DNA from 3 places in the Rhizobium sp. BK176 genome. Region 3 is predicted to be linked to each of the others. Evidence: riboswitches for the same ligand, from Rfam matches in the RefSeq annotation. Region 3 holds a riboswitch; each other region holds the start of a gene.

Region 1 (10,499 bases), on a different contig from region 3:
CGGGATGATCCTGGCGGCCAATAAATTCATCGATTGGGGCGGCTACCGCGATCCTGCCGTTCTCGATGAAAAGACCAAAGTCTGCGATGCGTTTGACCTCGTCCGGATCGTGCGACACCACGACGACGGTATTGCTCGTCTCGCGATGCATGTCGAGCAGCAGCGCCGCCATTCCATTTCGCAAGCCGGGGTCAAGCGCTGCAAAAGGTTCGTCCAGCAGGAGCACCGGCCGGTTGCGAACTAGCGCACGTGCAAAGGCCACCCGCTGCCGTTCCCCGCCGGAAAGCGTTCCCGGCATTCGTCGTTCAAACCCGCGGAGCCCGACCTTTTCAAGCGAAGACGTGATCGATTGGCGGTCAGCAGTTGTGAGCTTCATCGACGGGTTGATGCCAAGGCCGATGTTGGTAAGGACATCGAGATGCGCGAACAGATTGTTGTCCTGAAAGACGAGAGAGACGGCCCGCCGGGCCGGGTACTCGCTGGTCACATCCTTCCCCGCGATCAAGATCTGCCCTCGCTCAGCCACATCAAAGCCAGCCAGCAGATTGAGGAAGGTTGACTTGCCAGCACCGGACGCGCCCGTCACAGCAATCACAGCACCGACAGGAAGCCGGCAATCGAAGTGAAACTCCTGCACACCAAATTGGAGACCGACGTCGCGCATCTCGACCGAGAACCGCGGCTCAACCATGGAAAGCCACCTCTCGTCGCGCTGGCCCCATGGTGCCGGCGATTGTGAGCAGCAGGCAGAGGATGCCAAGGATCAGCGCTAGACCATCCGCATCGTTCGTCCGGTAACTCCCCATGCGGCTATAAACGAGCCAAGGCAACGTGACGAAACTGTCCGAGCCGAACAACGCGACGGCGCCAAGATCGCCGAGCGACAGCGCCATCGCAAACGAAAATGCCGTGAGCACTGGTTTAATCAGGGCCGGCATATCGATCAGGCGCAGCCGCATCCAGCCCGAGACACCAAGACTCGCCGCAAGTTTCTGCGTTCGGCGCTTGTGGACGATGAAAGCCGGCTCGAGGACACGCATCACAAAGGGCAGGGACATCAAAGCGTTGATCGCGACAATCAGCAGCGGAGCCACGGCGCTGGCGTCACCGAAGCTTCTCAGCGCTAGAAACCAGCCCGTCGCCAGGACGATCGGCGGCACGAGCAATACCAACGATGATGCGCCACCCATGGCGGCAAAGAACGCTCCTGCGCCTGAGATCCCTGAACGCCGGAGAAGCGCCGCCCGGCGCGCACCCACCAGCATCATCGAGACAAGTAAGGCGATAGTGGCCGCAGAGATCGAGATGGCAAGACTGGTCGCAGCCGACTGCCAGAAAATGGGTTCACCGAGCAGCCTCATGAGATTGGACCGAAGGCCAGCCAGAAGCACCGACATCAGAGGTAAACCAAGGAACAGAGCGGCGAACAGCAGGATGCTTCCATCCACGAGCCGCGCTCCCAACAGCCTACCATCCGGGCGCCTGATCGCCTTTCCGACAGTCATCCCTTCATCCCCGTACGCAGGAAGACATGACAGCGCCCCAAGGACGACCGATGTAAGGGCGATCTGCAGCAGGGAAAGCGTGACGGCCCGGCCCGGATCAAAATCAAAACGCAGCGACTGATATATGGCAACCTCGACGGTCGTTGCGGCCGGCCCGCCACCCAGTGTCAGCACCAGCGTGAAGCTCGTGGCGCAGAGCATGAAGATCAGGCCGGCGATCCCAGGAATGACCGAGCGCAGAACCGGCCATTCGATGAAACGGAAAATCGAACCGGGCCGCATGCCGAGACCACTCGCCATCAGCCAGTATTCCGCCGGCACCCGCTCCAATGCCGCCAGCATCAGGCGGCAAGCCAGCGGCATGTTGAAGAAGACATGCGCCAACAGGATCCCGGAAAGCCCGTAGATGCTGATCGGTTCCGCCATGCCGAGCTTGAGCAGCAGCGCGTTCGTAAGGCCCTGCCGCCCCCAGATGCCGATCAACCCCAGCGCCCCGATTAGGACAGGAAGCCCCATCGGCACGGCCATCAGTCGAATGATCCAGATGCGACCGGGGAAATGCTGCTGACGCGCCAGGGCCTGCGCGACCGGAATGGCACAAGCGATCGAGAGCAGCGTCGAGAGCAAGGCCTGCAACAAGGTGAAACGCAGGACCTGCAGGATGTAGGGTTCAAGCACCGCCGTCAGAATGGAGGAAACATCGCTCGAAAGGAGCAAGACGAAGACTGCAAAGCCGACGAAAAGGGCAATGCCGGCGAGACTAAAAGCCCCACCCAGCACCGCCCGTCGCATCTCAGCCTCGGTCAAAGGCATCAATTCATGCTCATGGCGGCCAGCCACTCATCGACGAAGGCCTTGCGCTTCTCAGCGACTTCATCCGAGCTCATCAGAAAGGTCTTTGATGGATTTACAAGCTTGCCGAACGCATCCGGCAGCGGCTGCGACGTCGCCGAAACCGGCATCATCCAGTTGTTGGTTGGAATCGTATCTTGGAAGCCCGGCGTCACCATGAATTTCAGGAACTCGCGTGCAAGCTCCTTGTCCGGCGCATTCTTCAGCAGGCCCGCCACCTCGATCTGGATGTAGTGGCCCTCTGAAAACGCAGCCGCCTGATAGCGGTCGGTATTTTCGGCGACCATGTGATAGGCAGGCGAGGTCGTGTAGGAGAGCACCATCGGCGCCTCACCCTTGGTGAAGAGCCCATAGGCTTCCGACCAGCCGGGGGTCACCGTCAGCACCCGCTTTTTGAGTTTTGCCCAGGCCTCAGGCGCCTTATCGCCGTAGACCGACTTCACCCACAGCAAGAGGCCTAGCCCAGGCGTCGAGGTGCGCGGATCCTCAATAACGATCTTTTGCGAAAGATCGCCTTCGACCAGGTCCTTCATGCTTTTCGGAGGATTTTTGATCGTCTGCGTGTCGTAGATGACGGCGAAGTGGCCATAATCATAAGGCACAAATACCTCATCCTTGTAGTTTCCCGGCACCTTGAGCGCACTGACGTCGACACCGCTCGCATCGAAGAGGCCGGTTGCCTTCGCTTCCGTGGTCAGGTTCGTATCCAGACCGAGCACGACATCCGCCTTCGTCGCAGCGCCCTCAAGTTTCAGACGCGATAACAACGCCACGCCATCGGCTACGCTCACGAACTTGACGCTGCAGCCGCAGGTCTTCTCGAATGCTTCCTTGACCTTCGGCCCCGGACCCCATTCGGATGTGAAGCTCTCATAGGTGTAGACGGTGAGCGTCTTGTCTGCCGCCTGTGCGCCTTGGCCGGCCAAGCCGATGGTCGCGACAAAGATCGTGGCAAGCAACGAACGGCTCGTGAACTTGAATTTGAACATGGCACCTCTCCTCTGGTTTGCTTGGAGGGGAAAAGGGCGGTGCCAGATGTCACGCGTCTAATCCCTCCGCCGGTGTTAGCCGGATCAGGTTCCGCGGGTTGGCTTTGAGCCTCTCAGCCGCGCGCCTCATGGCACGGGGCACCCCGTTAGAGCGTTTGAGATGTATCGCCACGCTTGGCGTCTTGCAAGGGGCGGCCTTGCGGCCGCCATCGGCGTTTTACTCCGCGGCTTCGGCGTTGGCGGTCGGCCGCACCTCAACGACACGAGGCAACTGTGTTGGTTTCAGCATCAAGGCAGCGCAAAGGCCAATCAGAGCGATTACGCAGGATGCCATGAAAAGCGGCATGAACGCACTGCCATAGGCTTCGGCAACGGCTTGACGCGCCTGCTCCGGCAAAGCTGCCAGCATCTTTGGAGTGAGTTGCTCGATGTCGGCTACTCCCGGAATGGAAACGCCCGTTTTGCCGAGTTGCGAGCCGACGATCGCGCCGTAGATGGAGATGGCGATCGATGCTCCGCCCATACGCGACAGCGTCACCGATCCTGTTGCGGCGCCGACGTCGCGCGCCGGGGCAGCATTCTGGACGCCGATGACCGGAACCTGTTGTGCAAGACCGACACCGAAGCCGTGGAGGGCCATCACCGCCCCGATCAACAGGACCGGTGTTCCGACATGAACCCGCGTCAGCAGCACAAACGCAATGGCGCTGCAAGTCAGGCTTGCGATGGCGAACGGCTTGTAGCGACCAGTGATGGAGATGATGCGGCCTGCCGAGAGTGACCCGCAAACGATGCCGCCGGTCAGAAGAATAAAGAACGCTCCAGCCGCCGACGGCGAAAGACCGGTCGTCGTTTGTAGGAACAACGCGAAATAATTGACCATCCCAATTCCAATCGCGCCGCTCATGATCGACATGATGAGCAACAGGCTGAACGTCGAATTGTGAAATAGAGACAGGGGAACAATCGGCTCTGCAGCGCGGCGCTCGACGAAAATCCAACCGATGGCCGCAGCTACGCCGAGCGTCATGATGGCCAGGTTTTGCGGAGCAAACAGCGAGCCGAAGACCTGAGCGCCGTCGGCGGCCAGAACGATGCTTGCCGTCGTCAAGGCGAGCAGCAGGGCGCCAGCGTAATCGATCTTCGGGCGGCGGTTTGGTTTCCGGTAAGGTAGCATCAAAGCCAGGCCGACAAGGACGACGAAACCGATCGGAACGTTGACAAGGAAGATCGAGCGCCAGCCGAAGAGATCGCTCATTGCGCCGCCAAGGACAGGCCCGATGGCGCCCGATGCCATCAGCACGAGGCTGGAATAGCTCTGGTACCGCGCCCGTTCCCGCGGCTCGAACAGGTCCGCGTTGACGGCAAAGATCGACACCATGATACCGCCGCCGCCAAGTCCCTGCAGCACGCGGGCAGCAATCAGCGTATTCATCGATACAGCCAGTCCGCAGACGGCAGAGCCGACGGTGAAGATCATGATCGCGGCCATCATCACATATTTGCGGCCGAAGAGATCGCCGAGCTTGCCGTAGAGAGGCATCACGGCGCTTACGGCGAGAAGATAGGCTGAGCCGACCCAACTGAACCGCTCGAGGTGGCCGAACTCGCCAACGATCGTCGGCAGAGCCGTTGCGACGATCTGATTGTCGAGCGTCGCCATGAACATCGCGGCCATCAGGAAAAGGAAGAGAATGAACCGCCGGCGATGATCCGTCACAAGCGGCGCCGCAGCAGCAATTTGAGTGTCCATAAAGCGTCGTTCCAAACGATGAGTTGATCTCGTTATGTGCTATCAGCATATAATTGTCAATGTCACGCGCTTGACTTCGGCATATTCTCAATCGACGCGTGGCGTGTTATGGTTTCGGAATGAATGAGAGCCTGATGAAACTGAACGACCCTGACGCGAACGAAGACGCCGGCATTTTGCGCATTGGTCAAAGTATGACCCGCATGCGCCTGATGACCGGACGTCGATTGATCGGGCGGCTCGCCATCCAAACAGTGGCACCCGGTCTTGAGCTATCGCACCTTGACGTGCTGGACGCAGTACGACGCGCTCAGGAAAGCGGCGACGTGACGGTCGGGACGATTGCCGAGATGATGCGGATCGACCCGTCGCGCGCAAGCCGCATCGTCGCAGAGATGGTGGGGCGGAACATCCTGCGGCGAAAGGCATCTCAGGCGGATGCGCGGCGGATTATCGTCGTGATGACGCCACTTGGACAGAGGTTGCTGTCGGAAATACGTGCGCAGAAGCTCTCATTCGTTTCCGAGGTGGTCAAAGACTGGAAACCTGAAGAGATCGAGGCGTTCGGAGAACTGTTCGAGAAGTTCATTTCCGGCTTCGAGAGTGTTTTTGAGGCACGCGTCAAGGATATCGCAGACGAAGCCTGAGCGACGGCCCTTTCCCTTCCCCCCTGCTTTGCGCTATGGGCAGTGCCCATGAGCCAATCCACCTTCACCATTCTGCTTGGCGGCGAGCTGCAGATAACCGATCGCCTGCGAAATGCCGTCTCTGGCAGCCGTTTCATCGCCGCCGACGGTGGTATGCGTCACGCAGCAGCACTCGGCGTCATCCCAGAGCTGTGGGTCGGTGATTTCGACTCGACGCCCCCAGATCTCGAGGGTGCCTTTCCCGATGTGCCCAGGCAACCTTATCCCGCTGCGAAGGCATTCACCGATGGCGAGATTGCGGTTGCGGAAGCGATCGCCCGCGGCGCGAAACGTCTTGTATTGGCCGGCGCCCTTGCGGGCGAGCGTTCCGACCACGCGATCCAGCACCTGCTCTATGCCGTCAGCCTGGCAGAGCAGGGTTACGATATGCTTCTGACATCCGGCGGCGAGGAGGCTGTGCCGCTGATTTCAGGCGCAATCGAACTGGACCTGCCACCTGACAGTCTGTTTTCTGTTCCCGGCTTTAGCGAGCTTCGCGGCCTGACAATCGAGAACGCGCGCTACCCGCTTGCCGATTTCCATTTGCCCTTCGGCTCGTCACGCACCATTTCCAATGTCGCGAAAGGCAAGGTGCGCCTTTCGCTCGAGAGCGGTCGCGCCATTGTGCTCGCGCGCCCCTACGATCTTTCCGGAGTCTGATCTTTGGCGCCCCCCATCCTGAAACTCGACGACGTCTTTCTCAGCTTCGGCGGCACGCCGTTGCTCGCCGGTGCCGCGCTGCAGGTCGAGCCCGGGGACAAGATCTGCCTCGTCGGCCGCAACGGCTCCGGAAAGTCGACGTTGCTGAAGATCGCTGCCGGACTCGTCGAAGCGCAGTCGGGAGAGGTGTTCCGCCATCCTTCGTCAACCGTGCGTTATCTCGAACAGGCGCCCGATTTTGCCAGCTTCAAGACCGTGCAGGCTTATGCCGAGGCCGGCCTCGGCCCGGGCGACGATCACTACCGTGTCACCTATCTGCTCTCGCATCTCGGCCTCACCGGCGAGGAGGATCCCAAAAACCTGTCAGGCGGAGAGGCACGCCGCGCAGCCCTTGCGCGCGTTCTCGCGCCGGAGCCCGACATCCTTCTCCTTGACGAGCCGACCAATCATCTCGACCTGCCGACCATCGAATGGCTGGAAGGCGAACTGCAGAAGAGCCGCAGTGCCCTCGTGCTGATCTCCCACGACCGACGCTTCCTCGAGAAGGTCTCGACGGCGACGGTCTGGCTCGACCGTGGCACATCGCGTCGGCTCGACAGGGGCTTTGCGCATTTCGAAGCCTGGCGTGACCAAGTTCTGGAAGCGGAAGAGCTCGAGCAGCACAAGCTCGGCAAGGCAATCGAGCGCGAAGAGCATTGGCTGCGATACGGCGTCACGGCACGGCGCAAGCGCAACATGCGCCGCCTTGGTGAGTTGCAGACGATGCGATCGCAATATCGTGGCCACAAAGGCCCACAGGGCACCGTGCAGGCTACGGTTTCGGACGCGCAGGAGTCCGGCAAGCTCGTCATCGAGGCCGAGAAGATCACGAAAACCTTCGGCGACCGGCCGATTGTTACCCCCTTCTCCATTCGCGTACATCGCGGTGATTGCATCGGTCTCGTTGGCCCGAACGGCGCCGGCAAAACCACGCTGCTGAAGATGCTGACCGGCCAGCTGGCGCCTGATAGCGGCACCGTCAAGCTCGGAACCAATCTGGAGATTGCGACGCTCGATCAGAAGCGCGAGGACCTCAATCCGGAAGAGACGCTCGCCCATTACCTGACGGATGGCCGCGGCGAGAACCTCCTCGTCAACGGCGAGCAGCGGCACGTGACTGGTTATATGAAGGAATTCCTGTTCCAGCCGGAACAGGCCCGCACGCCGATCAGGAGCCTGTCCGGCGGCGAGCGCGCGCGGCTGATGCTCGCCCGCATCATGTCGCGCCCGGCGAACCTATTAATCCTCGACGAGCCGACCAACGACCTTGATATCGAGACGCTAGATCTGCTGCAGGAAATCGTCGCGGGCTTCCCCGGCACCGTGATCCTCGTCAGCCACGACCGCGACTTCCTAGACCGCACGGTGACCTCGACCATTGCACCTGCTGTGCCGGATGCGCCGGACGGTCGCTGGATTGAATATGCAGGCGGCTACTCAGACATGCTCGCGCAACGAAAAGGCGCCATCGAAGAGCGAAGGAAGGCCGAAAAGGCGGCAGGGCGAGCGAAGCCCCAGGAAACAGCCGCCTCCTCCGAGACGGCAAAAGCAAAGGGCAAGCTTTCCTTCAAACAAAAGTTCGCGCTCGAGAATCTTCCGAAGGAAATGGCCAAGGCAGAGGCCGAGATTGCCAAACGCGAGGAGCGCATGGCCGACCCCAGCCTGTTCACCAGGGACCCCACAACCTTCAACCGGCTTGCGGCGGAGATGGAGAAGCTCCGTGGCAGCCTGACGAAGATGGAAGAGGAATGGCTGGAACTCGAGATGCTTCGGGAGGAATTGGAGGGCTGAGCCTTCGCGCCCCTTCGACCTGATCGCACTTTATCCGCGTAACTCGATTTTCACGTTTCATTGATTCGTCAGTCCGCGATTGGCAAGATTAAGCTTGCCTATCCGCAACTTGCACGAGGCAAGGAAGCACATCATGCCATACATCCTCAAAACATCGACCGCGCTCATCTGGGCCGCGGGTTTCCTAACTATTGCATCGCACGTAGCGCTTGCGCAGGAAGCGCAGCGCGTGCGTGGAGCCATTGAGAGCCTGAACGGCAACACGCTGGTGGTAAAGACGCGAGAAGGCACAGAGCAAACGGTGACATTGAAGCCGGATTGGAAGGTCCGCGGCATCAAGAAAGCTTCCGTCGAAGACATCAAGCCGGGCGATTTCGTTGGCGTTGCGTCGCTGCCGAGTGCCGACGGCGGCGACGGCGCTCTTGAAGTGCTGATCTTCCCGGCCGCAATGAAGGGCACCGGCGAAGGCAGTCGCCCCTGGGACCTGAAGCCAAACAGCACGATGACCAACGCCACCGTCGCGAAGGCCGTCAAGGCAGTCGATGGCCATACCATCACGCTCACCTATCAGGGCAAGGAAAAGACGATATCCATCGCCGATGATACACCGATTGTCACCTTCGCTCCGGCTGACAAGGCCGACCTCGTCGCCGGCGCTCGCGTGATCGTGATGGGTCAGAAGGCACCTGACGGGACAGTGTCCGCCACAAACGTAACGGTCGGCACAAACGGCGTCGTCCCGCCCATGTAGGTCGTCAGACGACGGGCGCGGGCGCGTTTGCTGCTTTTGTCACCACCTTGGCCTCCGGCTTCGCGTGCAAAGCCTCCAGATGCAGCACACGAGGCTTGAAGGTCTCGACGTATGTGTCTGACCGGCCGATATAGATCATCGCCGCCTCCGGCATGGACGCAAGAACCTCCATCATTGTGGACTGCCATTCCGGCTCCATGCCTTCCAGCACTTCATCGAAGACAATCCACTTCGGGCGTACAAGAAGCAAGCGCGCGAAGCCTATAGCCCGCTGCTCATCGGAATCGAGCAGCTTGTCCCAGCGGGCTCGCGTATCAAGTCGGGAAACCAGATTGTGAAGGCCGGCCCTCTCCAATGCCACCACGACGTCGGCATTCTGATAAGTCTCCACGGGCTCCGGAAACGCTAGCGCTTCGCGAAGCGTGCCGCCCGGGATGTAGGCCGACTGCGGGACGAACAGCATGTCATCCGCGGGTGGCAGGCCGATCTTGCCGCCACCGCAGGGCCAGAGTTCGGAAAGCGCAAGGAAAAGCAGCTTGCGGTTCACGTTGTGATCGCCGTTGATCATGATCTTCTCACCGGCTTTGATCGTCACCGCGCCTTCCTGGATACGGAAGCCACCGCACTGGTCGATCTCTTCGCCGATCTTGGCGGCGATCCGGACATGATCGAGCGTCAGAGTTCCGGGAGGATTCCGCTCATACTTGATCGTGCCCCTCATGTTGATCTCGTCGTTCATGCTGGTAAGAGCCTGACGAAAATCGGTGACACGCATCAGCGTGGCACGCCATTCGGCAATGGGACCGAAGTTCGCGACATACCAGCGAAGGGCGGTGTTGACCTGGTTGAAGGCGCCGACCGACACCATCAACTGCCCGAACGTCAATCCGCCAGAGAAATAGGCCGGTGCTGCGACGATGATCGGGATAACAACGACGAGCCAGCCGTAACCGGCCGATACCCAGGTCAGATTGACATTGGCCATCGCTACCCGCTTGATAACGGTGAGAACCGCGCTGATGTCGGTATTGATACGCTTCTGCTCGTTTTCTTCCCCTCGAGCGACGGTGATAGCCGGCATGTTCTCGTTGGCATGCATCAACGCGAAGCGCAGTTCCGCCTCCTTCGAGAAGCGATCCGCGTTGAGCTTTACAAGCTTGCGACCCACCAGCTGACTGAGAATGGATGCGGATGCCGCGTAGAAAATGGCTGCCCAGACCATATAACCTGGAATGGAAAAGGAATGCGCGCCGAAACGAAAGACAAAGCCGCTGGACAGGTCCCATAGCACGCCGATGAAACTGATGAGCAGGATCGTCGCCTGCACCAGCCCGATCATGAGGCTTGTGGTGCTTTCAGCGAGGTTGCGCGCATCCTCATGCAGACGCTGATCGGGATTGACGCCGATCAGGCCGCTGGCCGAGAGACGGAGAGCACGCTTGCGCTGAAGCCACTGGCTGACCAGGTCCCGCG
Region 2 (10,499 bases), on a different contig from region 3:
CCGCAGCAGGACTCCTACGCAGGTCCGGACCAGAACGCGGTACAGATCTTCCGTGACGACGTCGGCACGCGTGTTCCGGACGCCGTTTCCTATCTTGCGGGCTGCATCGCTTCGACCTCATCGAACGCGCAGAACAAGCTTGGCGGATACAAGAACGAGAAGGTCGACGCGGCCCTTGCGGAAGCGGCCACGAAGGCCGCCGACGATCCGCAACGCGTCAAGCTCGCCCAAGATGCGCAGAAGGCGTTCCGCGAGGATTGGGCGTTCATTCCGTGGTATTCTCAGGCGATGTCGCGCTGGGCCACCAAGGAGGTCAAGGGCATGGAAAAGAACCTCGACTGGCAGGTCGTCGCGCCCTGGGACATTTCCGTCGGCTGAGCTGTCGAACGTCCCGAATAGATAGCCTTCTGGCAAATTAGCAACCGCGCGAAGACCGCAGGGCCTTCGCGCAAGTTTCAAGAAGACATCGCATGTCCGCCTTGATGCGGAAAGGTGTCTGCCAACCGGTGGGAGATGACCTTGTTACGCTACGTGCTAACCCGGTTTGCCATCTGGATTCCGTCCGTGCTGATCGTCATGCTGGCCGTCTACGCGCTGGCTTTCTACGGCGCCGGCGATCCGATCAAGTTGATCTTTCTGCGCGCACCCGGCGATGTTGCCTATAACCCACAGCGCATCGAAGCCATCCGCGAGAGCGCCGGCCTCAACAAGCCGTTCATCGAGCAGTTCGGCTTTTACATCTGGAATCTTCTGCATGGCCAGTTCGGCAATTCGCTGACTTCGGGCCGTTCGGTCTGGGCCATGGTTTCGGCTGCGGCACCGGTTTCCTTCCAACTCGCGCTCTGTTCCATCATTCTGACCGCTGTCGTCGCCATTCCGCTCGGCATGATCGCGGCACTCAACCAGAACACGCGACTCGACTACACGATCCTGGGCAGCGCGCTCTTTCTCTGGGCGATCCCTGCCTATGTCGCCGGTCCGTTGCTGATGGTCGCGCTCATCGTGCTGCTGCCGATGATCAAGGTGCCTTATGGCTGGGGCGGCGTGTTCGACGTGCGCATCCTCTTGCCGCTGCTCGTATTGTCGTTCCAGCCGATCGCACTGATCGTTCGCCAGACGCGCGCTGCGGTCATCGAAGTCCTGTCCGAGGATTTCGTCCGGACGGCCCGCGCCAAGGGCGTGCCTGAGATCGTCGTCGCTTTGCGCCACATCCTGCGCCCGGTGCTGACGCCTGTCGTCACTCAGCTCGGCCTGATCATGATCACGATCGTCAACGGGGCGATCTTCGTCGAGCTCGTCTTCGGCCTGCCGGGCCTCGGGCGCCTGACGGTGCAGGCGCTGACCAATTCTGACTATCCCGTCATCCTGGCGATCACGCTGATCGGTTCCTTCCTGGTCATGGCCTCGAACCTGTTGGTCGATGTGCTTTATCCGCTGCTTGATCCGCGCGCCAACGATGCAAGAAGGAGCCGCTGACCATGTCCGCCATCCCTCTCTCCACGATCGAAGCAACGCAGGAAGAGCCGCCGGTCAACCTGTGGCGTGACGCCTGGTACCGTCTGAAGCGCAACAAGCTTGCCCTTTTCGGTCTGGTTGTCGTGCTGATCCTCGGTTTCACCGCAATCTTCGGTCCATACCTGACGCCTTACGACTATCTGACGCAGGATCTGCAGGCGCGAAACGCGGTTCCGTCACTTCACCACCTGTTCGGTACCGATGATCTAGGTCGGGATGTTTTCAGCCGCGTCGTCTTCGGAACGCGCACGGCCTTCCTGGTTGCTATCGTCGTGACCTTCATCGCGGTTGCGATCGGTCTCGTGCTCGGTGCCATCGCCGGCTTCTTCGGCAACCCGTTCGACAGCGCCATCATGTGGCTGACTGACGTGACCATGTCGGTGCCGAATCTGCTGCTCGTCGTCGTCATCAACGCTTCGCTGAAAACGCCGATCGCAAAATGGATGGAGGCCCAGTACATGGCAACCCTCAATCCATTCTACCGCCAGACCATTTGGGTCGATTTCTTCCTCGTCTTCGGCTCGATGGCGCTGATCTCCTGGCCGCCCTATGCCCGCCTCGTGCGCGCTCAGGTGCTGTCGATCCGCAGCCGCCCCTATATCACCGCGGCACAGGCGCTTGGCCTCTCCAACTGGGTGATCATGAAGCGCTACGTCGTGCCAAACGCGCTCGGACCACTCATCGTCTCCGTCAGTGCTGGCCTCGGCACCGCCATGGTTCTGGAGAGCGCCTTCAGCTTCCTCGGCGTCGGCGTCAATCCGCCGACCCCCAGCTGGGGTAACATGATCTCGGATGGCCTGCGCGTCTGGCAGCACTATCCGCATCTCCTCGCCGCACCGGCAGCCGTTCTTGGCCTTGCCTCGGTTGCTTTCAGCTTCCTCGGCGATGGCCTCAACGACGCACTCAATCCGCGGGGCAGCAAGTGATGAACACAACCAAATCCAATGAACGCCTACTCGATGTGCGCGGTCTCACCGTCGAGATCGACGGACGCAATGGCCCTGCCGTCGTTGTCGACGGCATCGACCTACACGTCAACAAGGGCGAGACGCTCGGCGTCGTCGGCGAATCCGGCTGCGGCAAGAGCCTGACCATGCTCAGCCTGATGCGGCTCCTGCCCAACAAGATCAAGGTGACGAAGGGCTCCGCGAGCTTCGACGGCAACGACCTTCAGAAGATGTCCAACAAGGAACTGCGCAAGGTCCGCGGCGGCGACATCGGCTTCGTTTTCCAGGATCCGATGACATCGCTGAACCCCGTGATGCGCATCGGCGACCAGATCTGCGAACCGCTGATCTATCACCGCAAGATGAGCAAGGCGCAGGCCCGCCAGCGGGCTGTCGAACTGCTGCGGCTCGTTGGCATTCCGGGGCCGGAAGAGCGGCTGCAGGCCTATCCGCACGAGCTTTCGGGCGGAATGCGCCAGCGCGTCATGATCGCCATCGGCCTTGCCTGCAATCCGAAGCTCTTGATTGCTGACGAACCGACGACCGCGCTCGATGTGACCATCCAGGCCCAGATCGTCGATCTGGTGAAGGATCTGCGTGCCAAGCTCGGCATGTCTGTCGTCTGGATCACGCACGATCTCGCGCTGATCGCTGGTCTCGTCGATCGCGTCGCCGTCCTCTATGCCGGCACGGTTGTGGAAGATGCGCCGGTGGACGAACTCTACTCTCGTCCCAGCCATCCCTATACGCGCGGCCTTCTGGCCTCCATTCCCAAGCTTTCCGACGCCCCGGCAAGCCGGCTTTCTTCAATCGGCGGCACACCACCAGAGCCCGGTCGCCGGCCGAAGGGGTGCCCGTTTGCGCCACGCTGTCCGTTGGCCGAACCCGTGTGCCATGAGCGCGTGCCAAAGCTCGAGCCGCTCGCCGGAGCCGGGAATCATCGGGCCGCCTGTTTCGTTGTCCAGAAAGTGCAGGAGGCTGCGTGATGGGTGCACAACCGCTTCTCAAGGTCGAAAACCTCGTCAAGCATTTCCACGTCAAGCTCGGCGCCTTCGGCGAGCGTGCGGCGACGGTTTATGCGCTTGACAACGTCAACCTTGATATCATGGAAGGCGAGACGCTTTCCCTTGTCGGCGAATCCGGCTGCGGCAAGTCGACAACCGGCTTTACCATCCTCAACCTCTACAAGGCGACATCAGGCAAGGTCGTCTACAAGGGGCAGGATCTCGCGACCCTTGATGAGAAGCAGATGCGGCCGTTCCGCCGCGACCTGCAGATCGTCTTCCAGGACCCGTACTCGACGCTCAACCCGCGAATGACGATCGGCGAGGCAATCGGCGAGCCGATCCTGTTCCACAAGCTTTGCACCAAGGCGGAACTGAAGGACAGGATCGCGACGCTGCTGACCGACGTCGGGCTGCCGACCCGTTTTGCGCAGCGCTATCCGCATGAGCTTTCCGGCGGTCAGCGCCAGCGCGTGGTTATCGCCCGGGCGTTGGCGTGTCAGCCGAAGTTCATCGTCTGCGATGAGGCGATCTCCGCTCTCGACGTTTCCATTCAGGCGCAGATCATCAACCTGCTGCTCGACCTGCAGGAAAAATACGGGCTGACCTATCTGTTCATCGCCCACGATCTGGCGGTCGTACGCCATATCAGCACACGCGTCGGCGTCATGTATCTCGGTCGCCTTGCCGAACTTGCGACCCGCGAGGAGCTGTTCGAGAACCCGCTGCACCCTTACACCAAAGCGCTGCTCTCCGCCGTTCCGGAAACCGATCCGGAGCTGGAGCGTACTCGCAAGCGCCAGATCCTGCAGGGCGATGTGCCGAGCCCGCTTAGTCCACCGACCGGCTGCCGCTTCCATACCCGTTGCCCGATCGCCATGGAGGTCTGCAGCAAGATGATCCCCGAGTGGAAGGAAGCAAGGCCCGCCCATCTCGTCGCCTGCCATGCGGTCAACACGGAAACGAACGCATGACGCTTGAGGTCGCGATCATCGCTGACGATTTGACCGGCGCGCTCGACACGGGCACTCCGTTTGTCGATGCCGGTCTATCCGTCGCTGTCGCAATCGATGTGGATGCAATTCCCGAAGCGCTTCTGACTGGCTGCAACGTGGTTGTGGTCAACACAGCTTCACGAGCTCTCCTGGGGGAGGAAGCGGCGAGAAGAGCCACTGCTGCGGCGAAGGCTCTTCTTGCCGCCTCGCCGGGCATTGTCCTGAAGAAGATAGACTCCCGTCTCAAGGGCAATGTTGCAGCCGAAAGCGCTGCCTTGGCTGAAATTTTCGGTCACGGAGCCATCGTTGTGGCGCCTGCCATCCCCGACCAGCAGCGCTTGACCCGCGATGGCCATGTCTTTGGTCGTGGCGTAGCCGAACCCATCCCGATTGCTGAGCTCTTCAAGGCAAATGACGGCGAAGTGTTCGTGCGAGACGCCGAGACTGACAGTGACCTTGACCGACTGGTTGGCGAGTATGAGTGGAGGACGACGCTTGCTGTCGGCGCTCGCGGCTTGGGTGCTGCCTTTGCCCGAAAGATCGGGCAGACGGACCGACCACGCAAACCGCTTGCTGCATCATCCGAGACCATCTTTGCCTTTGGCTCTCGCGATCCGATCACGGCAGCACAAATGACCAAGCTGGAAGGGTCTGGCGCCCTGACTTCGACCATTGATGCCCCTATCGGAGCAGTGCCCCGCGAAGGGCAATTTACCTTGCCCCTGCTTCTGCGTTGCACGGGTGAAATAACCAGCGATGCAGCAGCAGTTGCCGACCGCTTCGCGAAAGGCGTAAAATCAGTCATAGATGCCACGCGCCCGGAAATGCTGATGGTCGGGGGCGGTGACACGGCGCTGGCGGTATTTTGTGAACTTGGAATTCGGGTCCTGATGCCGAAGGGCGAAATCGAGGCGGGGATTCCGTGGTTTGACGTTACGACTGCTGATGGCTTGCGTCTGCGCTGTGCGGTGAAGTCCGGGGGCTTTGGGAATTCTGATAGTTTGCTAAGACTGATTGCACAGAATCAGGCGGCATAAGCAATGCCGGCGGGGAGAATGAAGGTGGACGAAGCAAGCGGTGTATCGGCGAAAGCCCAGACGACCCCGGCAGCCAAGCCGGAGCGTGGCAAGGCCGTGAAGCTGGTCGATCGGGTCTTTGATCAGTTGCAGGAGCGCATTCGCTCAGGAAACTATCCTCCGGACTCGCGTCTTCCCGGCGAGCACGAACTTGCATCGATGCTCGGCGTCTCCCGCCCGATCGTGCGCGACGCCTTGGCACGGCTGCGCGATCAGGGAATCGTCTATGCCCGTCAGGGAGCCGGAACCTTTGTCAGCGCCCACGGTTCGCCGACCACGCAACTTTCCTATTCGCCGGTCAAGACGATCGCGGATATCCAGCGCTGCTATGAGTTTCGCCTGACGATCGAGCCTGCTGCCGCCTACTTTGCTGCCAAGCGCCGCGACGAGGCGGCGATCCAAAAGATTGCCGCTGCGCTTGCCGATCTGCGCGAGGCAACCAGCCACCAGCTGCATCGCACCGACGCCGATTTCACGTTCCATCGTGCGGTCACCGAAGCCGCCAACAATCACTACTACACAGCCTCGATCGACGCCCTGAAGGCACACATCGCTGTCGGCATGCACCTTCACGGCCTATCGCTTCTTGGTCCGCGTCAAGGCCTGGAGCAGGTCTACGAGGAACACAACAAGATTTACCTCGCGATCGTCGAAGGCCGCGCGGAAGACGCACGAGCCTTGATGAAGGCCCATCTTGAGGGCTCGCAGAGCCGCCTCTTCGAAGGCCGCGCTCTGGACCTTTCCATGTAGTTGCGGCAGTTGGCTTGACAGCTTTGCCGCTCTGGCTCTAACCTTTTCGCATTCACCAGGGGGGTCCCGGCAAGGGGCTGAGATACTGCTATCGCGCGCAGTGACCCGTTGAACCTGATCCAGTTCATACTGGCGTAGGGACGGTGCAAGCGCTCGAAGGCATTGGGTTCTCGCGTGGAATCCGTGCCGGCGTCTTTTCATCATTCCGGCTGATGACTGGGTCTCCAAACCTAAAACTTGGAGCCTCAAACCATGAATATTGCCGCAAAGAACATCCCCCCGACCGTTACAACGGGCCCGCTACCGGCCTCCCGCAAGATCTACATCCCGGGCGAGATCCACCCCCATATCCGCGTTCCCATGCGCGAGATCAGCGTCCATCCGACGTCAGGCGAGCCGCCGGTCACGGTTTATGATTCGTCGGGCATCTATACCGTCGAAAATGCGGACATCCGCATCGAGCAAGGGCTTCCGGAATTGCGCCGCAATTGGGTTCTCACTCGCGGCGACGTCGAAGCCTACCACGGCCGCCGGGTACGCCCGGAGGATAACGGCTTTGCCAGCGGCGAACGGTTGACGCCAGAATTTCCCGCCAAGCGTCAGCCGCTCCGCGCGAAGGACGGCAAAGCCGTCACCCAACTCGCCTATGCGCGCGCCGGAATCGTAACACCGGAGATGGAGTTCATCGCCATCCGCGAAAATCTCGGCCGCAAGGCGAAGGCTGAGGCTGTCAAGCGCGACGGTGAAAGCTTCGGCGCTCACATTCCCGATCACGTCACCCCCGAATTCGTCCGTCTGGAGGTGGCCGCCGGTCGCGCGATCATTCCCGCCAACATCAACCATCCCGAAGCCGAACCGATGATCATCGGCCGGAACTTCCTGGTGAAGATCAACGCCAATATCGGAAACTCCGCGGTTACGTCTTCGATGGCCGAAGAGGTCGAGAAAATGGTCTGGGCAGCCCGGTGGGGCGCCGACACCGTGATGGACCTCTCCACCGGCCGCAACATCCACAACATTCGCGAATGGATCATCCGCAACTCGCCGCTGCCGATCGGCACTGTCCCACTCTATCAGGCGCTGGAGAAGGTCGAGGGCATTGCCGAAAACCTGACCTGGGAGGTCTATCGCGATACGCTCATCGAGCAGGCGGAGCAGGGTGTCGACTATTTCACCATCCATGCCGGTGTCCGGCTTCACTACATCCCGCTGACCGTCAACCGCGTTACCGGCATCGTCTCGCGCGGCGGCTCGATCATGGCCAAGTGGTGTCTTCATCACCATCGTGAGAGTTTCCTCTACGAGCATTTCGAAGAGATCTGCGACATCTGCCGAGCCTACGACGTCTCATTCTCGCTCGGTGACGGGCTGCGTCCGGGTTCGATTGCCGACGCCAACGACGCCGCGCAATTCGCCGAACTGGAGACCCTCGGCGAACTGACGAAGATCGCCTGGGCCAAGGACTGCCAAGTCATGATCGAGGGCCCGGGCCATGTCCCGATGCACAAGATCAAGGAAAACATGGACAAGCAGCTCGCCGTCTGCGGCGAGGCGCCCTTCTACACGCTGGGACCACTGACGACAGATATCGCCCCCGGCTACGACCACATCACCTCGGGCATCGGTGCCGCGATGATCGGCTGGTTCGGCACGGCAATGCTCTGCTACGTCACGCCGAAGGAGCATCTTGGCCTGCCCGACCGCAACGACGTGAAGACCGGCGTCATCACCTACAAGATCGCCGCCCATGCCGCCGATCTCGCCAAGGGGCATCCGGCCGCTCAATTGCGCGATGACGCCCTGTCGCGCGCTCGTTTCGAGTTCCGATGGGAGGACCAATTCAACCTGTCGCTCGATCCGGAGACGGCCCGCAGCTTTCACGACGAGACGCTGCCGAAGGAAGCCCACAAGGTCGCGCACTTCTGCTCCATGTGCGGCCCGAAATTCTGCTCGATGCGGATATCACACGACATCCGCGCCGAGGCGCAGAAGGAAGGGCTCGACGCCATGGCGGCGAAATACCGCGAGGGCGGCGATCTCTATATGCCGATCGACCCCATCGAACAGTCGCGTGACTGAGATGCATGTCCTCGTCAAAGGGGCCGGCGTTGCCGGCCTTGCGGTCGCGCACGAACTCAGCCTTCGTGGCGCCGACATCACCGTTATGGATCCAGGTTCTCACCAAGCGGCCTCATGGTTTGCTGGTGGTATGCTTGCGCCCTGGTGTGAGTGTGAAAGCGCCGATGAAGCCGTCTTGCTGCGCGGCGGGGATGCCATCGACCGTTGGGACACAATGCTGCCTGGCGAGGTCCAGCGAAACGGAACGCTGGTCGTTGCTCCAGCGCGTGACCAAGGCGAACTTGATCGCTTCGCCGGCCGCACCAGCGGCCATGAATGGCTGAACGACGAACAAATCTCTGCATTGGAACCGGCTTTGGCAGGCCGCTTCCGACGCGCGCTTTTCTTCCCGCTGGAGGGCCATCTCAATCCAAGGCGGGCGCTGGGTCTGCTGCGAGAAAAGCTGATCGCTCGACGCGTCAAATTCATCGACCAGATGAATGAAACCACCGGCTACGACGACATCGTCGATTGCACGGGCGCAGCGCGCATAGGGCAGATGAGCGGACTTCGTGGCGTTCGCGGCGAGATGCTTTATCTGGACACTCAGGACGTTGCCCTCGCCAGACCGGTGCGCCTACTGCATCCCCGCTTCCCCGTCTATATCGTTCCGCGTGGAGATGGCTTGTTTATGGTTGGCGCCACCATGATCGAGACGGAACACGGTGGCCCGATTTCGGCGCGTTCAATGATGGAGCTGCTGAACGCCGCCTATGCCGTGCATCCCGCCTTTGCGGACGCGGCTGTCGTCGAAGCGGGTGTCGGAATCCGGCCGGCATTCGCCGATAATTTTCCGCGCGTGTCCCGCGAAGCCGATGCCGTCGTGCTGAACGGGCTCTACCGCCACGGCTTCTTGCTGGCGCCCGCGATGGCGAAGGAAGCGGTCGACCTTGTCTTCTCCCGAACCGAACCAGGAGGAAGTGACCGATGAAACTGATCGTCAACGGTGAGCATCACGACCTGATTGCACCAACGCTGTCCGAACTGCTGACGGTGATGGAATACGAAGGCGACTGGCTGGCGACCGCCGTCAACGGCGAAATCGTCCACCGCGAGGATCGCGCCGACCATGCACTCAACGACAACGACAGGATCGAAATCCTGTCACCAATGCAGGGAGGCTGATCATGCTGAAGCTTTATGACGCCGAAGTCTCTTCCCGCCTGCTTCTAGGAACAGCACGATACCCCTCACCGGCGATCCTCGCGGAGGCCGTTAAACGATCGGGAACGGAGATCGTCACGGTCTCGCTGCGCCGTGAAACCGCAGGCGGACGAAGTGGTGGTGCGTTCTTCGAAATGATCCGCTCGCTTGGCGTTCGGGTTCTGCCGAACACGGCCGGTTGCCATGGGGTCTCCGAGGCCGTTTTGACGGCCAAGATGGCACGTGAGCTGTTCGGCACCAACTGGATCAAGCTGGAGGTGATCGGCAATCACGACACGCTCCAGCCTGACGTGTTCGGTCTGGTAGAGGCGGCAAGCATCCTTTCAGCCGACGGTTTTGAGGTCTTTCCCTACACGACCGACGACCTCGTGGTGGCGGAGAAGCTGCTCGAAGCGGGTTGCGGGGTATTGATGCCCTGGTGCGCCCCGATCGGCAGCGCCGCGGGACCGCTGAACCCAACGGCGCTCCGTTCTATGCGCGCGCATTTCCCGGACATTCCGCTTATCGTTGACGCCGGCATCGGTCGGCCGTCACACGCGACATTTGTCATGGAACTCGGCTTCGATGCCGTCCTCCTGAACACCGCCGTTGCCGGCGCCGGCGACCCGGTTGCCATGGCCAGTGCATTCGCCAAGGCGATCGAATCGGGTCATGAAGCTTTCGGCGCCGGCATGCTCGAACCGCGCGATGTCGCGGTTCCCTCGACACCCATCATCGGAAAGGCCGTATTCGCATGAGGCTCGATCCCTTCTATCTCATCGTTGATAGCGCCGAATGGATCGCGCGTCTGGTGCCGCTCGGCGTCAAGCTTGTGCAACTCAGGATCAAGGAGAAGGAAACGACCGAGTTACGCGCCGAAATTCGAACCGCAAAGGCAATTTGCGCAGCGTATGACTGCCAGCTGATCGTCAACGACTATTGGCAGCTGGC
Region 3 (10,499 bases):
AACTCACCCGCTGCCGTATGCTCACTGTTCGACTCCGCTCGTGTTTTAGTGATCGCGAACAGATATTCCAAAATCGACAAATGCAAGTCTCTTACCGGCGTTTTCAGTTCGAATTTGTCATGCTCGCGTCAACCCAATCTGCAGAAGGCAAAAAAATCGCCTCGCCTTCGACCAGCGCACGAGGATAGTGAGACCGCGCGACCACCGTCGCCCGTATGGGAGGAAATATTGCCGTCCACTAGAGGCGGCCGGCCAGGTCGAGGCCGTCCGTCGTCCCACACTCTTCTTGCGGCCGACCAAAGCTGCTCGGTCCCGATATGTTGTGTTCACGACAATGAGAGATGACCAAAGCTGTGATGAGACGTACAAGACATCTGCCGCCACAAGTACAAGGACCTTCGGTATGTCTTCGACAAGAGCTTCATTCGCTTTGACGTCGTTCGCAGCCCTTACCGTCGCTGCTGGCGCCTCCGCCCAGATGCCTCCTCAGCAACCCGACTTCAAAGCCTTCAGGATAGGTGCTCTTGAGGTCGTGGCGTTGCACGACGCTGAATTTGTGCGGCCGAATGATGGCAAGATATTTGGTGTCTCCCACACAGTTGGGGAAGTTGGCGACGTCCTCAAGGCCGCAGGCGTCCCAACTGACACCGTAACCCTCAGCGTCGACGCGCTGCTCATTAAGGAGCCGGGGCGCGTAATATTGGTCGACACCGGGGTGGGTGGCGCACTGGAGAAGTCTCTCACTCAGGCTGGTATCAAGTCGGAAGACGTCACCGACGTCCTGATCACGCACTCGCACCCTGATCACATAGGCGGTCTCGTCAGAGACGGGAAGCTTGCCTTCCCCAAGGCGACGATCCGCATGTCCTCGGCTGAATGGACGTTCGCCAAAAAGGACACACAACTCGCCGATATCATCAAGGTCATCAATAGCCACGTGCAGACGTTCAAACCAGGTGCAAAGGTCGTGCCGGCAGTCGTCTCGGTTGGACTGAAGGGTCACACGCCCGGGCATGTGGGCTATGAAATCGCGTCAGGCAAAGAAACGCTGCTCGACATCGGTGACACGGTGCACAGCTCGATCATTTCGCTCGTGAAGCCTGAATGGCCGGTTGGCTTTGACAACGATCAAAAAGCCGCCGAGAAGAACCGCATCGAGACCTTGAAAAAGCTGGCGAAGTCAGATCAGCTTGTCTTTGCACCACACTTACCATTTCCAGGTGTCGGCCACATCCAGGCCGACGGCGACCACTTCAAGTGGGTGCCGGGTGTCCCGGAAATGAAATAGCAACAAAAGACGCGGCAGCATGTCTTCCGGACTGCCGTGCTGATGGACGCGTGCGGTACGCATGGTTCCCTTCAACGAGACTGAGGGCGGATCGCCGTTGCGCGGTGGCATTCACAGTTGAGACAGAGCCGTCGAGGACGTCGCGGACACCCCGCCTCGGCGAAAAAATACGCTGCGAAATTCGTGGACGTGACAGTGATGCCGCTTGGGAGAAACGCACCCTTTGCAGTGATTTGGATCTCGTGGACGTGGGTTGCGCCCACTTCGACGATCTGACGGCAGGGCCGAAGGGCAGCCTTGGATGCGCCATATTCCTAACGAAAGTTGTGGGTGCGGAGCGCAGTGATACTCAGGGATCGTCACAACCGGCGCCAGACAAAGGCATGCCATTCCGAAGCATGGGCGTCAGATGTGCCGGGACCTCATTGAAGTCGAATCGTGCGGACTGGTCCGGCGGAAGATGGAGCTATATAGCGTTACTCGGCGTATTTAGTGATCCCCAACTAGGACGGCCACCTTCACGGAATGCGTCCTGCGCGTCGATCTCGCGTTCGGCGAGAAGAGTATATCGCTTCAGGCCGTGTCCCTGCGCAAAGGTGCACGAGTCGCACCTCTTGTCGCCAGTCTTTCGATTTGAAAAGCTTCGAACAACAGAGAGTCTTTTGCACGGTGAGAGGTCGCCGAAACATGGCGTTTTGCGACAGTAGCCCAAAGCCACTTCCTGGAAGGAACTATTGATCCACTCGACGTTAACGCCTTGGTGTCTTTCGCCTTCACGTCCGGACAGCGCGCTTCCCTGGAGGAGTATTGAATCCAGCGCGTGCGCGATGCCATGGTATCATGCTCGCCCCTGGAGGCATCATGAGGGCGACTGACGAAACTCACACTGTGCGAGCCCGTGCAACCGCTTCCTTGCGGTGATATTCGCCGCCAACTTGTATGGCCTGCAACGCTCGTGGTCTAGGCCGATGCGTCAGATTTGGGTTTGCGTCCACGTCTTGCCGCGCCCGGTTGCGGGGCGGTTGTTGCTTTCGTCTTCGAGGCTGGTTTCGCACGGGAAACGATTGTCTTCGTTGTAGCAGAGCTTGCTGTCGCAGCGGGCTTGGACGGTTTGTCCATTGACTTGGCACCCGCCGACTTGGCTGCATTCAGGAACCCGACCCGCCGAAGCCGGTTCTGTTCGAGCGCCTGCTGGAAGCCAACGTCGTTCTCTGCGTGATAGGCAAGGTCATCGAGAAACTCGGCTACATCCGATGTCGATGAGACGACGACATAGCTCAGGCCGTGGCCTGCATCGACGGAGTCTCGACCGACCGTAACGCCGAACCCGCCCGGTACCTTCTGAAACCACGTTGAACGCCACTTGCTAAAGCCAGATGTGTCGCGCTCGTATTCCTCTAGATAGGCCTTCTGCTCAGCCACTCGTCCGCGAAATACGTCAACGATGTTTTTGGCACCTGGAGTCGGCTTGGTTGCCTTCTTGGTAGACCACTTTTCAAGGAAATTAGCCATTGATTGCATCTCCACTCATGTTGAGGCATCAGAATGAGAAGACTGTCTTTCAATAATCGTTGAATCTATGCAGTTCTGTTAGAAGTCAATGCATTCAGTTGCGCAGACTGCATAGGGGCGATCTCGATATACACCAACTCTTCCTTCCCGCAGTTGCCGAACACGCGGTGGCAGCTCCGACAGGTCGATATCTGCGAGCTTGGTGCTGGCATGTCTGCTTCGGTGAGACTTTGAGACAGTCCGCGGTGGAGTGCCCGACGCATCCGTTTACGGGCAGTCTCTCGTGTTCGTTTCGCCATGTGCATTTAGGGGATGACAGGCGCTCTCTTCTCTGCGAGAAGCTTGGCGTGAGAGACAGGGGCGCCACCGTCTGGTTGGCTGAGACGTACCCTTTGAACCTGAACCGGATAATGCCGGCGGAGGGAGTCGCTCGGGATCCTTCGCTTAATGCATTGGTCTCAGCGCCTTCCTTCCCCGATCGAAAGGCGAACCATGCTGTTTCAAATCCCACCTGGGACATTGCTGAACGAGCTGCGAGAGCATGTTCCACTTGTCCATTGCATCACCAATTACGTTGCCATGAACATTGCTGCCAACGTCCTTCTGGCAGTCGGGGCCTCTCCTGCCATGGTGCATGCAGAGGAGGAGACCGCCGAGTTTGCCAAGATTGCCGGGGCACTAACGATCAACATAGGTACGCTATCATCCGGGTGGCTGCGTGGCATGGAGGCAGCTGCGATTGCCGCGAGGCAATCTGGCAAGCCATGGGTTCTCGACCCCGTCGCCCATTACGCAACGTCGTTCCGCCGTGCTGCTGCCGACCGACTCATCGAGCTCGGTCCCACCATCGTCCGCGGCAATGCCTCCGAAATCATCGCTCTTGCCGGGGGTGCTTACCGAGGCAAGGGCGTCGACAGCGGGGACGGCGTCGAACACGCTGAGTATTCTGCCCGGCTGCTTGCCGACAGGCACGGTGCGATCGTCGCGGTAACGGGCGCCGTAGACTTCATCACTGACGGGAAGCGCGCGGTTCGCATCGAAGGTGGCTCGGAATTGATGCCGCAGGTGACAGCACTGGGTTGCTCATTGACCTGCCTTGTCGGGGCATTTGCGGCTGCGCGACCCGACGTGCCGTTCGATGCGACGGTTGCGGCCCTTGCCACTTTCGCTGTTGCCGGTGAACTGGCGGCCAGCAGGTCTCAGGGCCCGGGCTCTTTTTCCTGGCGGTTCCTGGACGCGCTGGCAACGGTTGATGGGCCTTGTCTTGATCACAGCGCAAAGGTTGCGGGCGCATGAAGAACCTCGATCTTTCTTTCTATCTTGTCCTTGATCCAGACCTTTGCGCTTCCTTCGGGCTCGTGGCGACAGCGCTTGCTGCAGTTGCCGGCGGGGCGACCGTGGTTCAGTTGCGCGACAAGCGAGCTGCCACCGATCAAATCATCGAAACGGGCCGCGCGCTGAAGATGGCCTTGTCGGGCACAGGTGCGCGATTGATCGTCAATGATGACGTCGAGGCTGCGCTCGCGGTCGGTGCAGACGGCGTCCATGTCGGTCAGGACGACATGGATGTCCGCCTGGCACGCGCCCGCATTGGGCCCGACATGGTCCTCGGACTATCCGTGGAAACGCAGGCATTGGCAGAGGCGGTAGATCCAACAATTGTCGACTATGCCGGGATCGGCCCGGTGTTTGCGACCCCGACAAAGGCGGACCACAAGCAGCCAATTGGCTTTCATGGCCTTGCCTGCCTGATAACGTGTTGTCCCGTTCCATCCGTCGCGATTGGGGGACTGAAGGCTGGCCATGTGCGTGAGGTGTTTGCGGCGGGAGCCAAGGGTATTGCTGTCGTCTCCGCAATCTGCGGATCTGCGGATCCTGAGGCCGCCAGCCGTCGGATATCCTCGAACATCAGAAGCATAAGGTAAATCAATGATCCGCAACATACTCACCATCGCCGGCTCAGATCCCTCGGGAGGCGCGGGAATCCAAGCCGATCTCAAGACATTCTCTGCATGCGGTGTCTATGGGATGGCGGTGTTGACCGCGCTGACAGCGCAGAACACCCAGGGTGTCTCCGGCGTACATCTCGTCCCCGCTGCATTCGTTGCGGATCAGATCAGAGCTGTGTTCGCGGATGTGCGTGTCGACGCTATCAAGATTGGCATGATTGCCAACGCGGAAATTGCCACCGCCATAGTCGATGTGATTGTGGAGCATGAGGAGGTGCCGATCGTTCTTGATCCGGTCATGGTGGCGAAGGGTGGAGCCGCCCTCCTCGACCTGTCTGCTGTTGACGTCATAACGCGACGCCTGTTGCCGCTCGCCTCACTGCTGACGCCCAACCTGCCAGAGGCTGCCGCACTGCTTGGTGAAGACGTGGCTCAGTCACGGGAGGAAATGGCGGATCACGCAAGACGCCTCAGGGCAATGGGCCCGCAAGCAGTCCTCGTCAAGGGCGGTCATCTTTCTGGCGGTGAAAGCCCGGATGTCCTGGCGTCGGACGCGGGACTGGATTGGTTCGAAGCAAGCCGGATTGCGACCGCGAATACCCATGGCACCGGTTGCACGCTCTCGAGCGCGCTGGCTGCAGAGCTCGCAAAGGGTGCGACGCTTCCCAACGCGGTTGCCAATGCAAAGGGTTACCTTGCGCGTGCTATCGAGCATTCCGGATCGTTAAGCGTAGGCTCGGGGCATGGTCCGGTCCTGCATTTCCATCAGTTCTGGCCTCTGCTTGAGAGCCGTTGAGACGCTGGCGATTGACATGTGGCGGGGCGTCAGGATTTGACCGCTCCCGCTGTCAGCCCTGCAATGATATGCTTCTGGGCCAGGAAGAATACGACGATGGTCGGCATGATCGTCAGCGTGATGAAGGCGAGTACAAGCTGCCACGCAGTGCCAAACTCGCCGCGATAGACCATGATCCCCAGGGGCCATGGATACATCGTCTCGGAATTCAGCATGATCAATGGCAGAATGTAGCTGTTCCAGCTACCGACGAAGGAGATGATACTAACGGTCGCGATGATCGGCCGCGATAGGGGCAGAGAGATGTGCCAGAAGAAGCGGATGTATCCGCAGCCATCGACGATAGCCGCCTGAAATAATTCTTCCGGAAGGTTACGAAAATAGTTCCGGAACAAGAGAATGCTCATGCCGAGCCCAAAAGAGACCTGCGGTAAGACCACGCCCCAGTAGGAATTCAACAGCCCCAGGTCACGGATTCGTATAAACAAAGGGAGGATTGCGGTCGCTGCCGGAAACATCAAGCCGATCAGGAAGTAGTTGAGCAAGAAGCCGGCACCGAAAAACTTCACATGTGCGAAGGTGAAAGCGGCCATCGCAGAGACTGAAACGGTCAGGCAAACTGTCAACGTCGCGATGATCAGAGAATTCATCATCTGCCGCCAGTAGCGGTCTCCGAAGAGAATGTCGGTGTAGTTCTCCGGATGCCATGTGGCAGGCAACCCGAAAGGGTTGGTGCGAAGATCGCCGAGATCCTTGAAGCCGCCAAGCGCTGTCGTCAACAGCGGCACCAGCACGATCGCGGCAATGAGCGTCAGCGAGACGTAGAGGTAGATCTTCGTGCCGGTAGCAATCCGGGCGGTTGAGGCCGTGTCAGTCATTGCGCATAAATATCCGTTTGTAACCGAAAGCGAGCGTCACGCAGATGACGAACAGGACGACACCGACGGCGCTCCCGAGGCCAACCTGCATGCGCGTGACGCCAAAGTTGAACAGGAAGGTGACCATCGTCTGTGTCGCGTTGAAAGGCCCACCGCCGGTCAGCGGCATGATGAGGTCGAAGAGCTGTAGTGAACCAACGACGGCAAAGAAGACGGACAGTCGGACCGTCGAGCCGAGCAGTGGCAGCGTGATATAGCGGAACCGCTGCCAACCGCTGGCGCCGTCGATTTCGGCGGCCTCAAGCACGCTCTTGTCAAGCGACTGCAGTCCGGCGATGAACAGCATCATGTGGAAGCCGAAGTACTTCCAGACGACCACGGCCAGTACTGCGTAAATTGCCAGGTCCTTGTCCGCAAGGACATAGGGTGTCTCGACACCGATGAGGTGGGCCGCCGAGGCAAACAATCCGTAGTCGCCGTCATAGACGAAGCGCCAGATGAGACCGGCCGCAACCTCGGCGAGGACGTAGGGCAGGAAGAAGATCAAACGGAAAAGAACCACCCCGGCGATCCGGTGTGCCAGCATCATCGCCAGCCAGATGGCAAGCGGAATCTGGATCAGGATCGAAACGACGATGATCAGGGCATTGTTTTTCAGAGCCGTAAGGAAGGCAGTGTTTTTGAACAGAACCTCGAAGTTCCGCATTCCAACGAACTGCGTCGGCAAACCGTAGCCGTCCCATTTGTAGAGACTGTACCACGCTGCCTCGCCCATTGGGAGAATGACGAATATCGTAAAGAGCAACAGGGCTGGAGGCAGAAACAGGAGCAGGACCGGCAGCCGTCGCGCTAGGCTGGGATCCTTGCTGCGCGCCGATGATTTTACAGCCGAGCGCTGACGGATGACGCCAGTTGCGCTTATAGTGGTCATGTCGGCAGATCCTTCTGATGCAGATTGATTGCGGCGCGGATATCTCTCCGCGCCGCGACAGTCGTGATCAGAGCTGATCCTGCTCAAAGGCTTCCTGGATCTGCTGTGATCCGTCGGCAGGGCTCATCTGACCTGACACGATGGCCACGGAGACGTCGTTCACGACACGGCCAACGGAGGGGCCAAGATCCTGATCGAAGAAGTTCTGGTGCCAGGTCGAGTGCGCCAGCTGTTCTGCAGACTGGTGCAACAAGGGGTTCGTGACACCATCCTCGGCACCGACGGTGACAGGGATGAGCATGCCGGCCTTTGCCATTTCGCGCTCATTTTCGGCATTCGTCAGGTAGGCGAGGAAATCGAGCGTTTCAGGGGGCGCCTTTTTCGTTACCGCCCAGCCGTTCAAGCCGCCGAGAGTGTCTGTGACGGCGCCAGCGCCGCCGGCAACCGCTGGGAATGCGAAGCGACCGATGTTGTCGGGATCGAGCCCCTTTCCGTCACCGGCATTGGTGCGCTGGTTCGCCGCCGTATTTTCGAAGCCCAAGATCATCGCCGCCTTGCCGTCGCCGAAGACGCCGAGGGTTTGCGGCCAGGTGGCGCCGAGATACCCCGGCTGGAACGGCTCCAGCTTGCCGAGCTCGGCTAGCTGTTCGCCGGCCCTGACGATCGCCGGGTCGTTGAAACCTTCGCCATCACCAGCCTTCGCCGCCTCGAATGCCTTCTGGCCGCCATTACGCATGACCAGATAGCTCCAGTAGAAATGGATCGGCCATTTCTCGCCACCACCGCCAGCAATCGGCACGATGCCGGCATCCTTGAGCTTCTTTACGGCAACCAGATAGTCGTCCCACGACTTGATGCCGGCGGCATCGACCCCGGCCTCGGCAAAGAGCGCCTTGTTATAGAAGAAAGAGACGGTTCCCATCTTGAATGGCACGGCACCGATTTTTCCGTCATAAGACAGGCCCTTGACTGCCGCCGGGTTATACGTTTTTACCCAGGCACCGTCTTTCGCGTTCATCGCCTCTGTGAGATCCATCAGCGTCACTGTGGCCAGCTGCTGCTTCAGCACGCCACCGCCCCAGCTGTAGAAGAAATCCGGCGCGTCGCTCGACTGCAACAACGTCGGAAGCTTCGCCTTGAAGGCCTCGTTTTCCAGGAACTGCATTTCGATCTTCACGCCGGGGTGTTCGGCCTGGTATTTGTCCGCGATCTTGCGCCAAATCGCGACGTAATTCGGATCGAGTTCAAGATGCAGCCACCTGACTGTCGTGTCTGCTGCCGCGCTTCCCGCAGCAATCAGGAGCGTAAGTCCGGTCGCTGCAGAGCGAGAGATGAAACGGCTGCGAAGCATGGCTTTCGCCTTCATATGGTCAAACATGATTTCTCCTCCAGTAAGGGCAAAAATCGTCCTCTTCAATTTTTCCCTTATGCGGATTAAATCATCGGGAGGTTTTGGCGAATGTCAACTACCCTGCAGAAAAATGACAGTTTTTCCTTGACATCGGGGGGCGGCGACGCGTTATTTAATTCGCATACCGTTGAAATTATGAGTCCCGTGCGCTTTACGGGACATGGAAGAGCCGGCTCGCCCACATGAAGACCGCAGATCCCGAATTGATGCGCGCGATCAATCGTTTGAATGTGCTGGACACGATCCGCCGTCACGGGGCGATATCGCGTGTCGAGATCAGTGAGCGAACGCAACTGTCGACGACGACGGTGTCGGCGATCACCGGCTCTCTCCTCGATGACGGGCTCATCCTGCCTCGCCACGAGGGCGACATTCGCAATGAAGCGGCACGCGGCCGGCCACGGGTGATGCTCGAGCTCAACCCGGATGCCGCAAGAGTGGTCGGCGCCAAGATTGCCGCGAACCGCCTCGTTTTCGTGGTGGCCGACTTTCGTGGCGACGTGTTGTCGCAACTCACCCTTCCCATTCGGATCGATCGACAGCCGATCGGTGTGATTGCCGATCTTGTGGAAGATGGCGTGCGGCGCTGCGTGGTCGATGCCGGGCTTTCGCTCGAAGATATCGATACGGTCTGCCTTGGCCTTCCCGGCGTGATTGAGCATCGCACCGGTCATATTCGCAGCAGCCAGATATTCCGCGACACGAATGTTGATTTTGCCGGCGAGATGACAGCCCGCCTAAACACGCCAACAATCGTGGAGAGCGATGCACACGCCATCACGCTTGCCCATCACTGGTTTGGAAAGGCGCGCGATCTAGAGGATATGGTCCTTATTTCTCTGGAACAGACGCTCGGTCTCGGGGTGCTCCACGACAATCAGTTGTTCCGGGGCGCCGGCGGGCTTAGCCACAACCTCGGCGATCTGGTCCTTGGGATGGGACCGCGCGGCGTCGTGAGACTATCCAGCCAGGCTGGAGAGAGCGAAATTCTGGGTGACCAACCTGCCAGTGGCCGCTTTGCCGAGGCGATCCGGCTTGGGCGCGGAATGACGCATGCTCAAGCCCTTATCAAGGCCGAAGATAACACCTTGATCAGTGCCGCCATCCGCGCTGGAGAAGCCGTTGGCGTGGCGATCGCCAACATCGTCACTTTGTTTGCGCCCCCCCGCGTCATTCTTGTCGGTTCGAGCCTGGCGCTCGGCGAGCCGTTTCTCGACAGCTTGCAAAACGCCTATTCACTCGCGGTTCCCCCCTCGTTGAAGGGAGTTGCTGAACTTGTCTTTGACGATTCGACCGACGACTTCTGGGCGCAGGGGGCAGCTGCGGTAGCGCTGTATGAACTCTACGAGTCGCCGTGGAACACTACCGGTCCGGCGCTCTGATCAACAAATCACGACATTCAACGGGAGGAAATAATGGAACCAGTCGGTATCGGCATTATTGGGTGCGGGAACATCTCAGGCGCCTACCTCAAAGCGATGGCGTCCTTCCCCATCTTGGATGTTCGTGGTGTGGCAGACCTGAACCATGATCTGGCTGTGGCAAGGGCCAACGAATTCAACGTGCCGGCACGACGCATCGATGAGCTGCTTGCCGACCCCAAGGTCGAGATCATCGTCAATCTGACGATACCGAAGGCGCATGTTGCGGTTGGCCTGCAGGCGCTTGAGGCCGGCAAGCACGCCTATTCGGAAAAGCCGCTCGGCATCAATTTTGCGGAAGGCAAGCGGCTTG

The links. Region 3 has a riboswitch for thiamine pyrophosphate ahead of thiM (hydroxyethylthiazole kinase). Riboswitches for the same ligand answer to the same signal wherever they lie in the genome.
Region 1: it holds a riboswitch for thiamine pyrophosphate, as region 3 does, so the genes downstream of both, thiB (thiamine ABC transporter substrate binding subunit) here and thiM (hydroxyethylthiazole kinase) in region 3, are expected to answer to the same signal.
Region 2: it holds a riboswitch for thiamine pyrophosphate, as region 3 does, so the genes downstream of both, thiC (phosphomethylpyrimidine synthase ThiC) here and thiM (hydroxyethylthiazole kinase) in region 3, are expected to answer to the same signal.

The regions. Positions count from the first base shown of each region.
Region 1 is NZ_JANUBV010000003.1:198,454-208,952, reverse strand. It holds gene FHT76_RS13740 (ATP-binding cassette domain-containing protein) at 1-691, opposite strand, end outside; gene thiP (thiamine/thiamine pyrophosphate ABC transporter permease ThiP) at 684-2,318, opposite strand; gene thiB (thiamine ABC transporter substrate binding subunit) at 2,318-3,346, opposite strand; TPP riboswitch at 3,391-3,502, opposite strand; gene FHT76_RS13725 (MDR family MFS transporter) at 3,564-5,099, opposite strand; gene FHT76_RS13720 (MarR family winged helix-turn-helix transcriptional regulator) at 5,219-5,746, shown strand; gene FHT76_RS13715 (thiamine diphosphokinase) at 5,795-6,445, shown strand; gene FHT76_RS13710 (ABC-F family ATP-binding cassette domain-containing protein) at 6,449-8,275, shown strand; gene FHT76_RS13705 (DUF5666 domain-containing protein) at 8,409-9,026, shown strand; gene FHT76_RS13700 (ABC transporter ATP-binding protein/permease) at 9,031-10,499, opposite strand, start outside.
Region 2 is NZ_JANUBV010000003.1:238,191-248,689, reverse strand. It holds gene FHT76_RS13925 (ABC transporter substrate-binding protein) at 1-378, shown strand, start outside; gene FHT76_RS13920 (ABC transporter permease) at 520-1,476, shown strand; gene FHT76_RS13915 (ABC transporter permease) at 1,479-2,441, shown strand; gene FHT76_RS13910 (ABC transporter ATP-binding protein) at 2,441-3,448, shown strand; gene FHT76_RS13905 (ABC transporter ATP-binding protein) at 3,448-4,440, shown strand; gene FHT76_RS13900 (four-carbon acid sugar kinase family protein) at 4,437-5,498, shown strand; gene FHT76_RS13895 (FadR/GntR family transcriptional regulator) at 5,517-6,287, shown strand; TPP riboswitch at 6,335-6,446, shown strand; gene thiC (phosphomethylpyrimidine synthase ThiC) at 6,540-8,366, shown strand; gene thiO (glycine oxidase ThiO) at 8,368-9,336, shown strand; gene thiS (sulfur carrier protein ThiS) at 9,333-9,530, shown strand; gene FHT76_RS13875 (thiazole synthase) at 9,533-10,306, shown strand; gene FHT76_RS13870 (thiamine phosphate synthase) at 10,303-10,499, shown strand, end outside.
Region 3 is NZ_JANUBV010000017.1:98,080-108,578, reverse strand. It holds partial or broken gene pmtA (phospholipid N-methyltransferase PmtA) at 1-25, opposite strand, end outside; gene FHT76_RS32150 (MBL fold metallo-hydrolase) at 404-1,288, shown strand; gene FHT76_RS32145 (hypothetical protein) at 2,249-2,800, opposite strand; TPP riboswitch at 3,147-3,242, shown strand; gene thiM (hydroxyethylthiazole kinase) at 3,293-4,096, shown strand; gene thiE (thiamine phosphate synthase) at 4,093-4,725, shown strand; gene thiD (bifunctional hydroxymethylpyrimidine kinase/phosphomethylpyrimidine kinase) at 4,730-5,545, shown strand; gene FHT76_RS32125 (carbohydrate ABC transporter permease) at 5,575-6,423, opposite strand; gene FHT76_RS32120 (carbohydrate ABC transporter permease) at 6,416-7,354, opposite strand; gene FHT76_RS32115 (extracellular solute-binding protein) at 7,422-8,732, opposite strand; gene FHT76_RS32110 (ROK family transcriptional regulator) at 8,948-10,147, shown strand; gene FHT76_RS32105 (Gfo/Idh/MocA family protein) at 10,181-10,499, shown strand, end outside.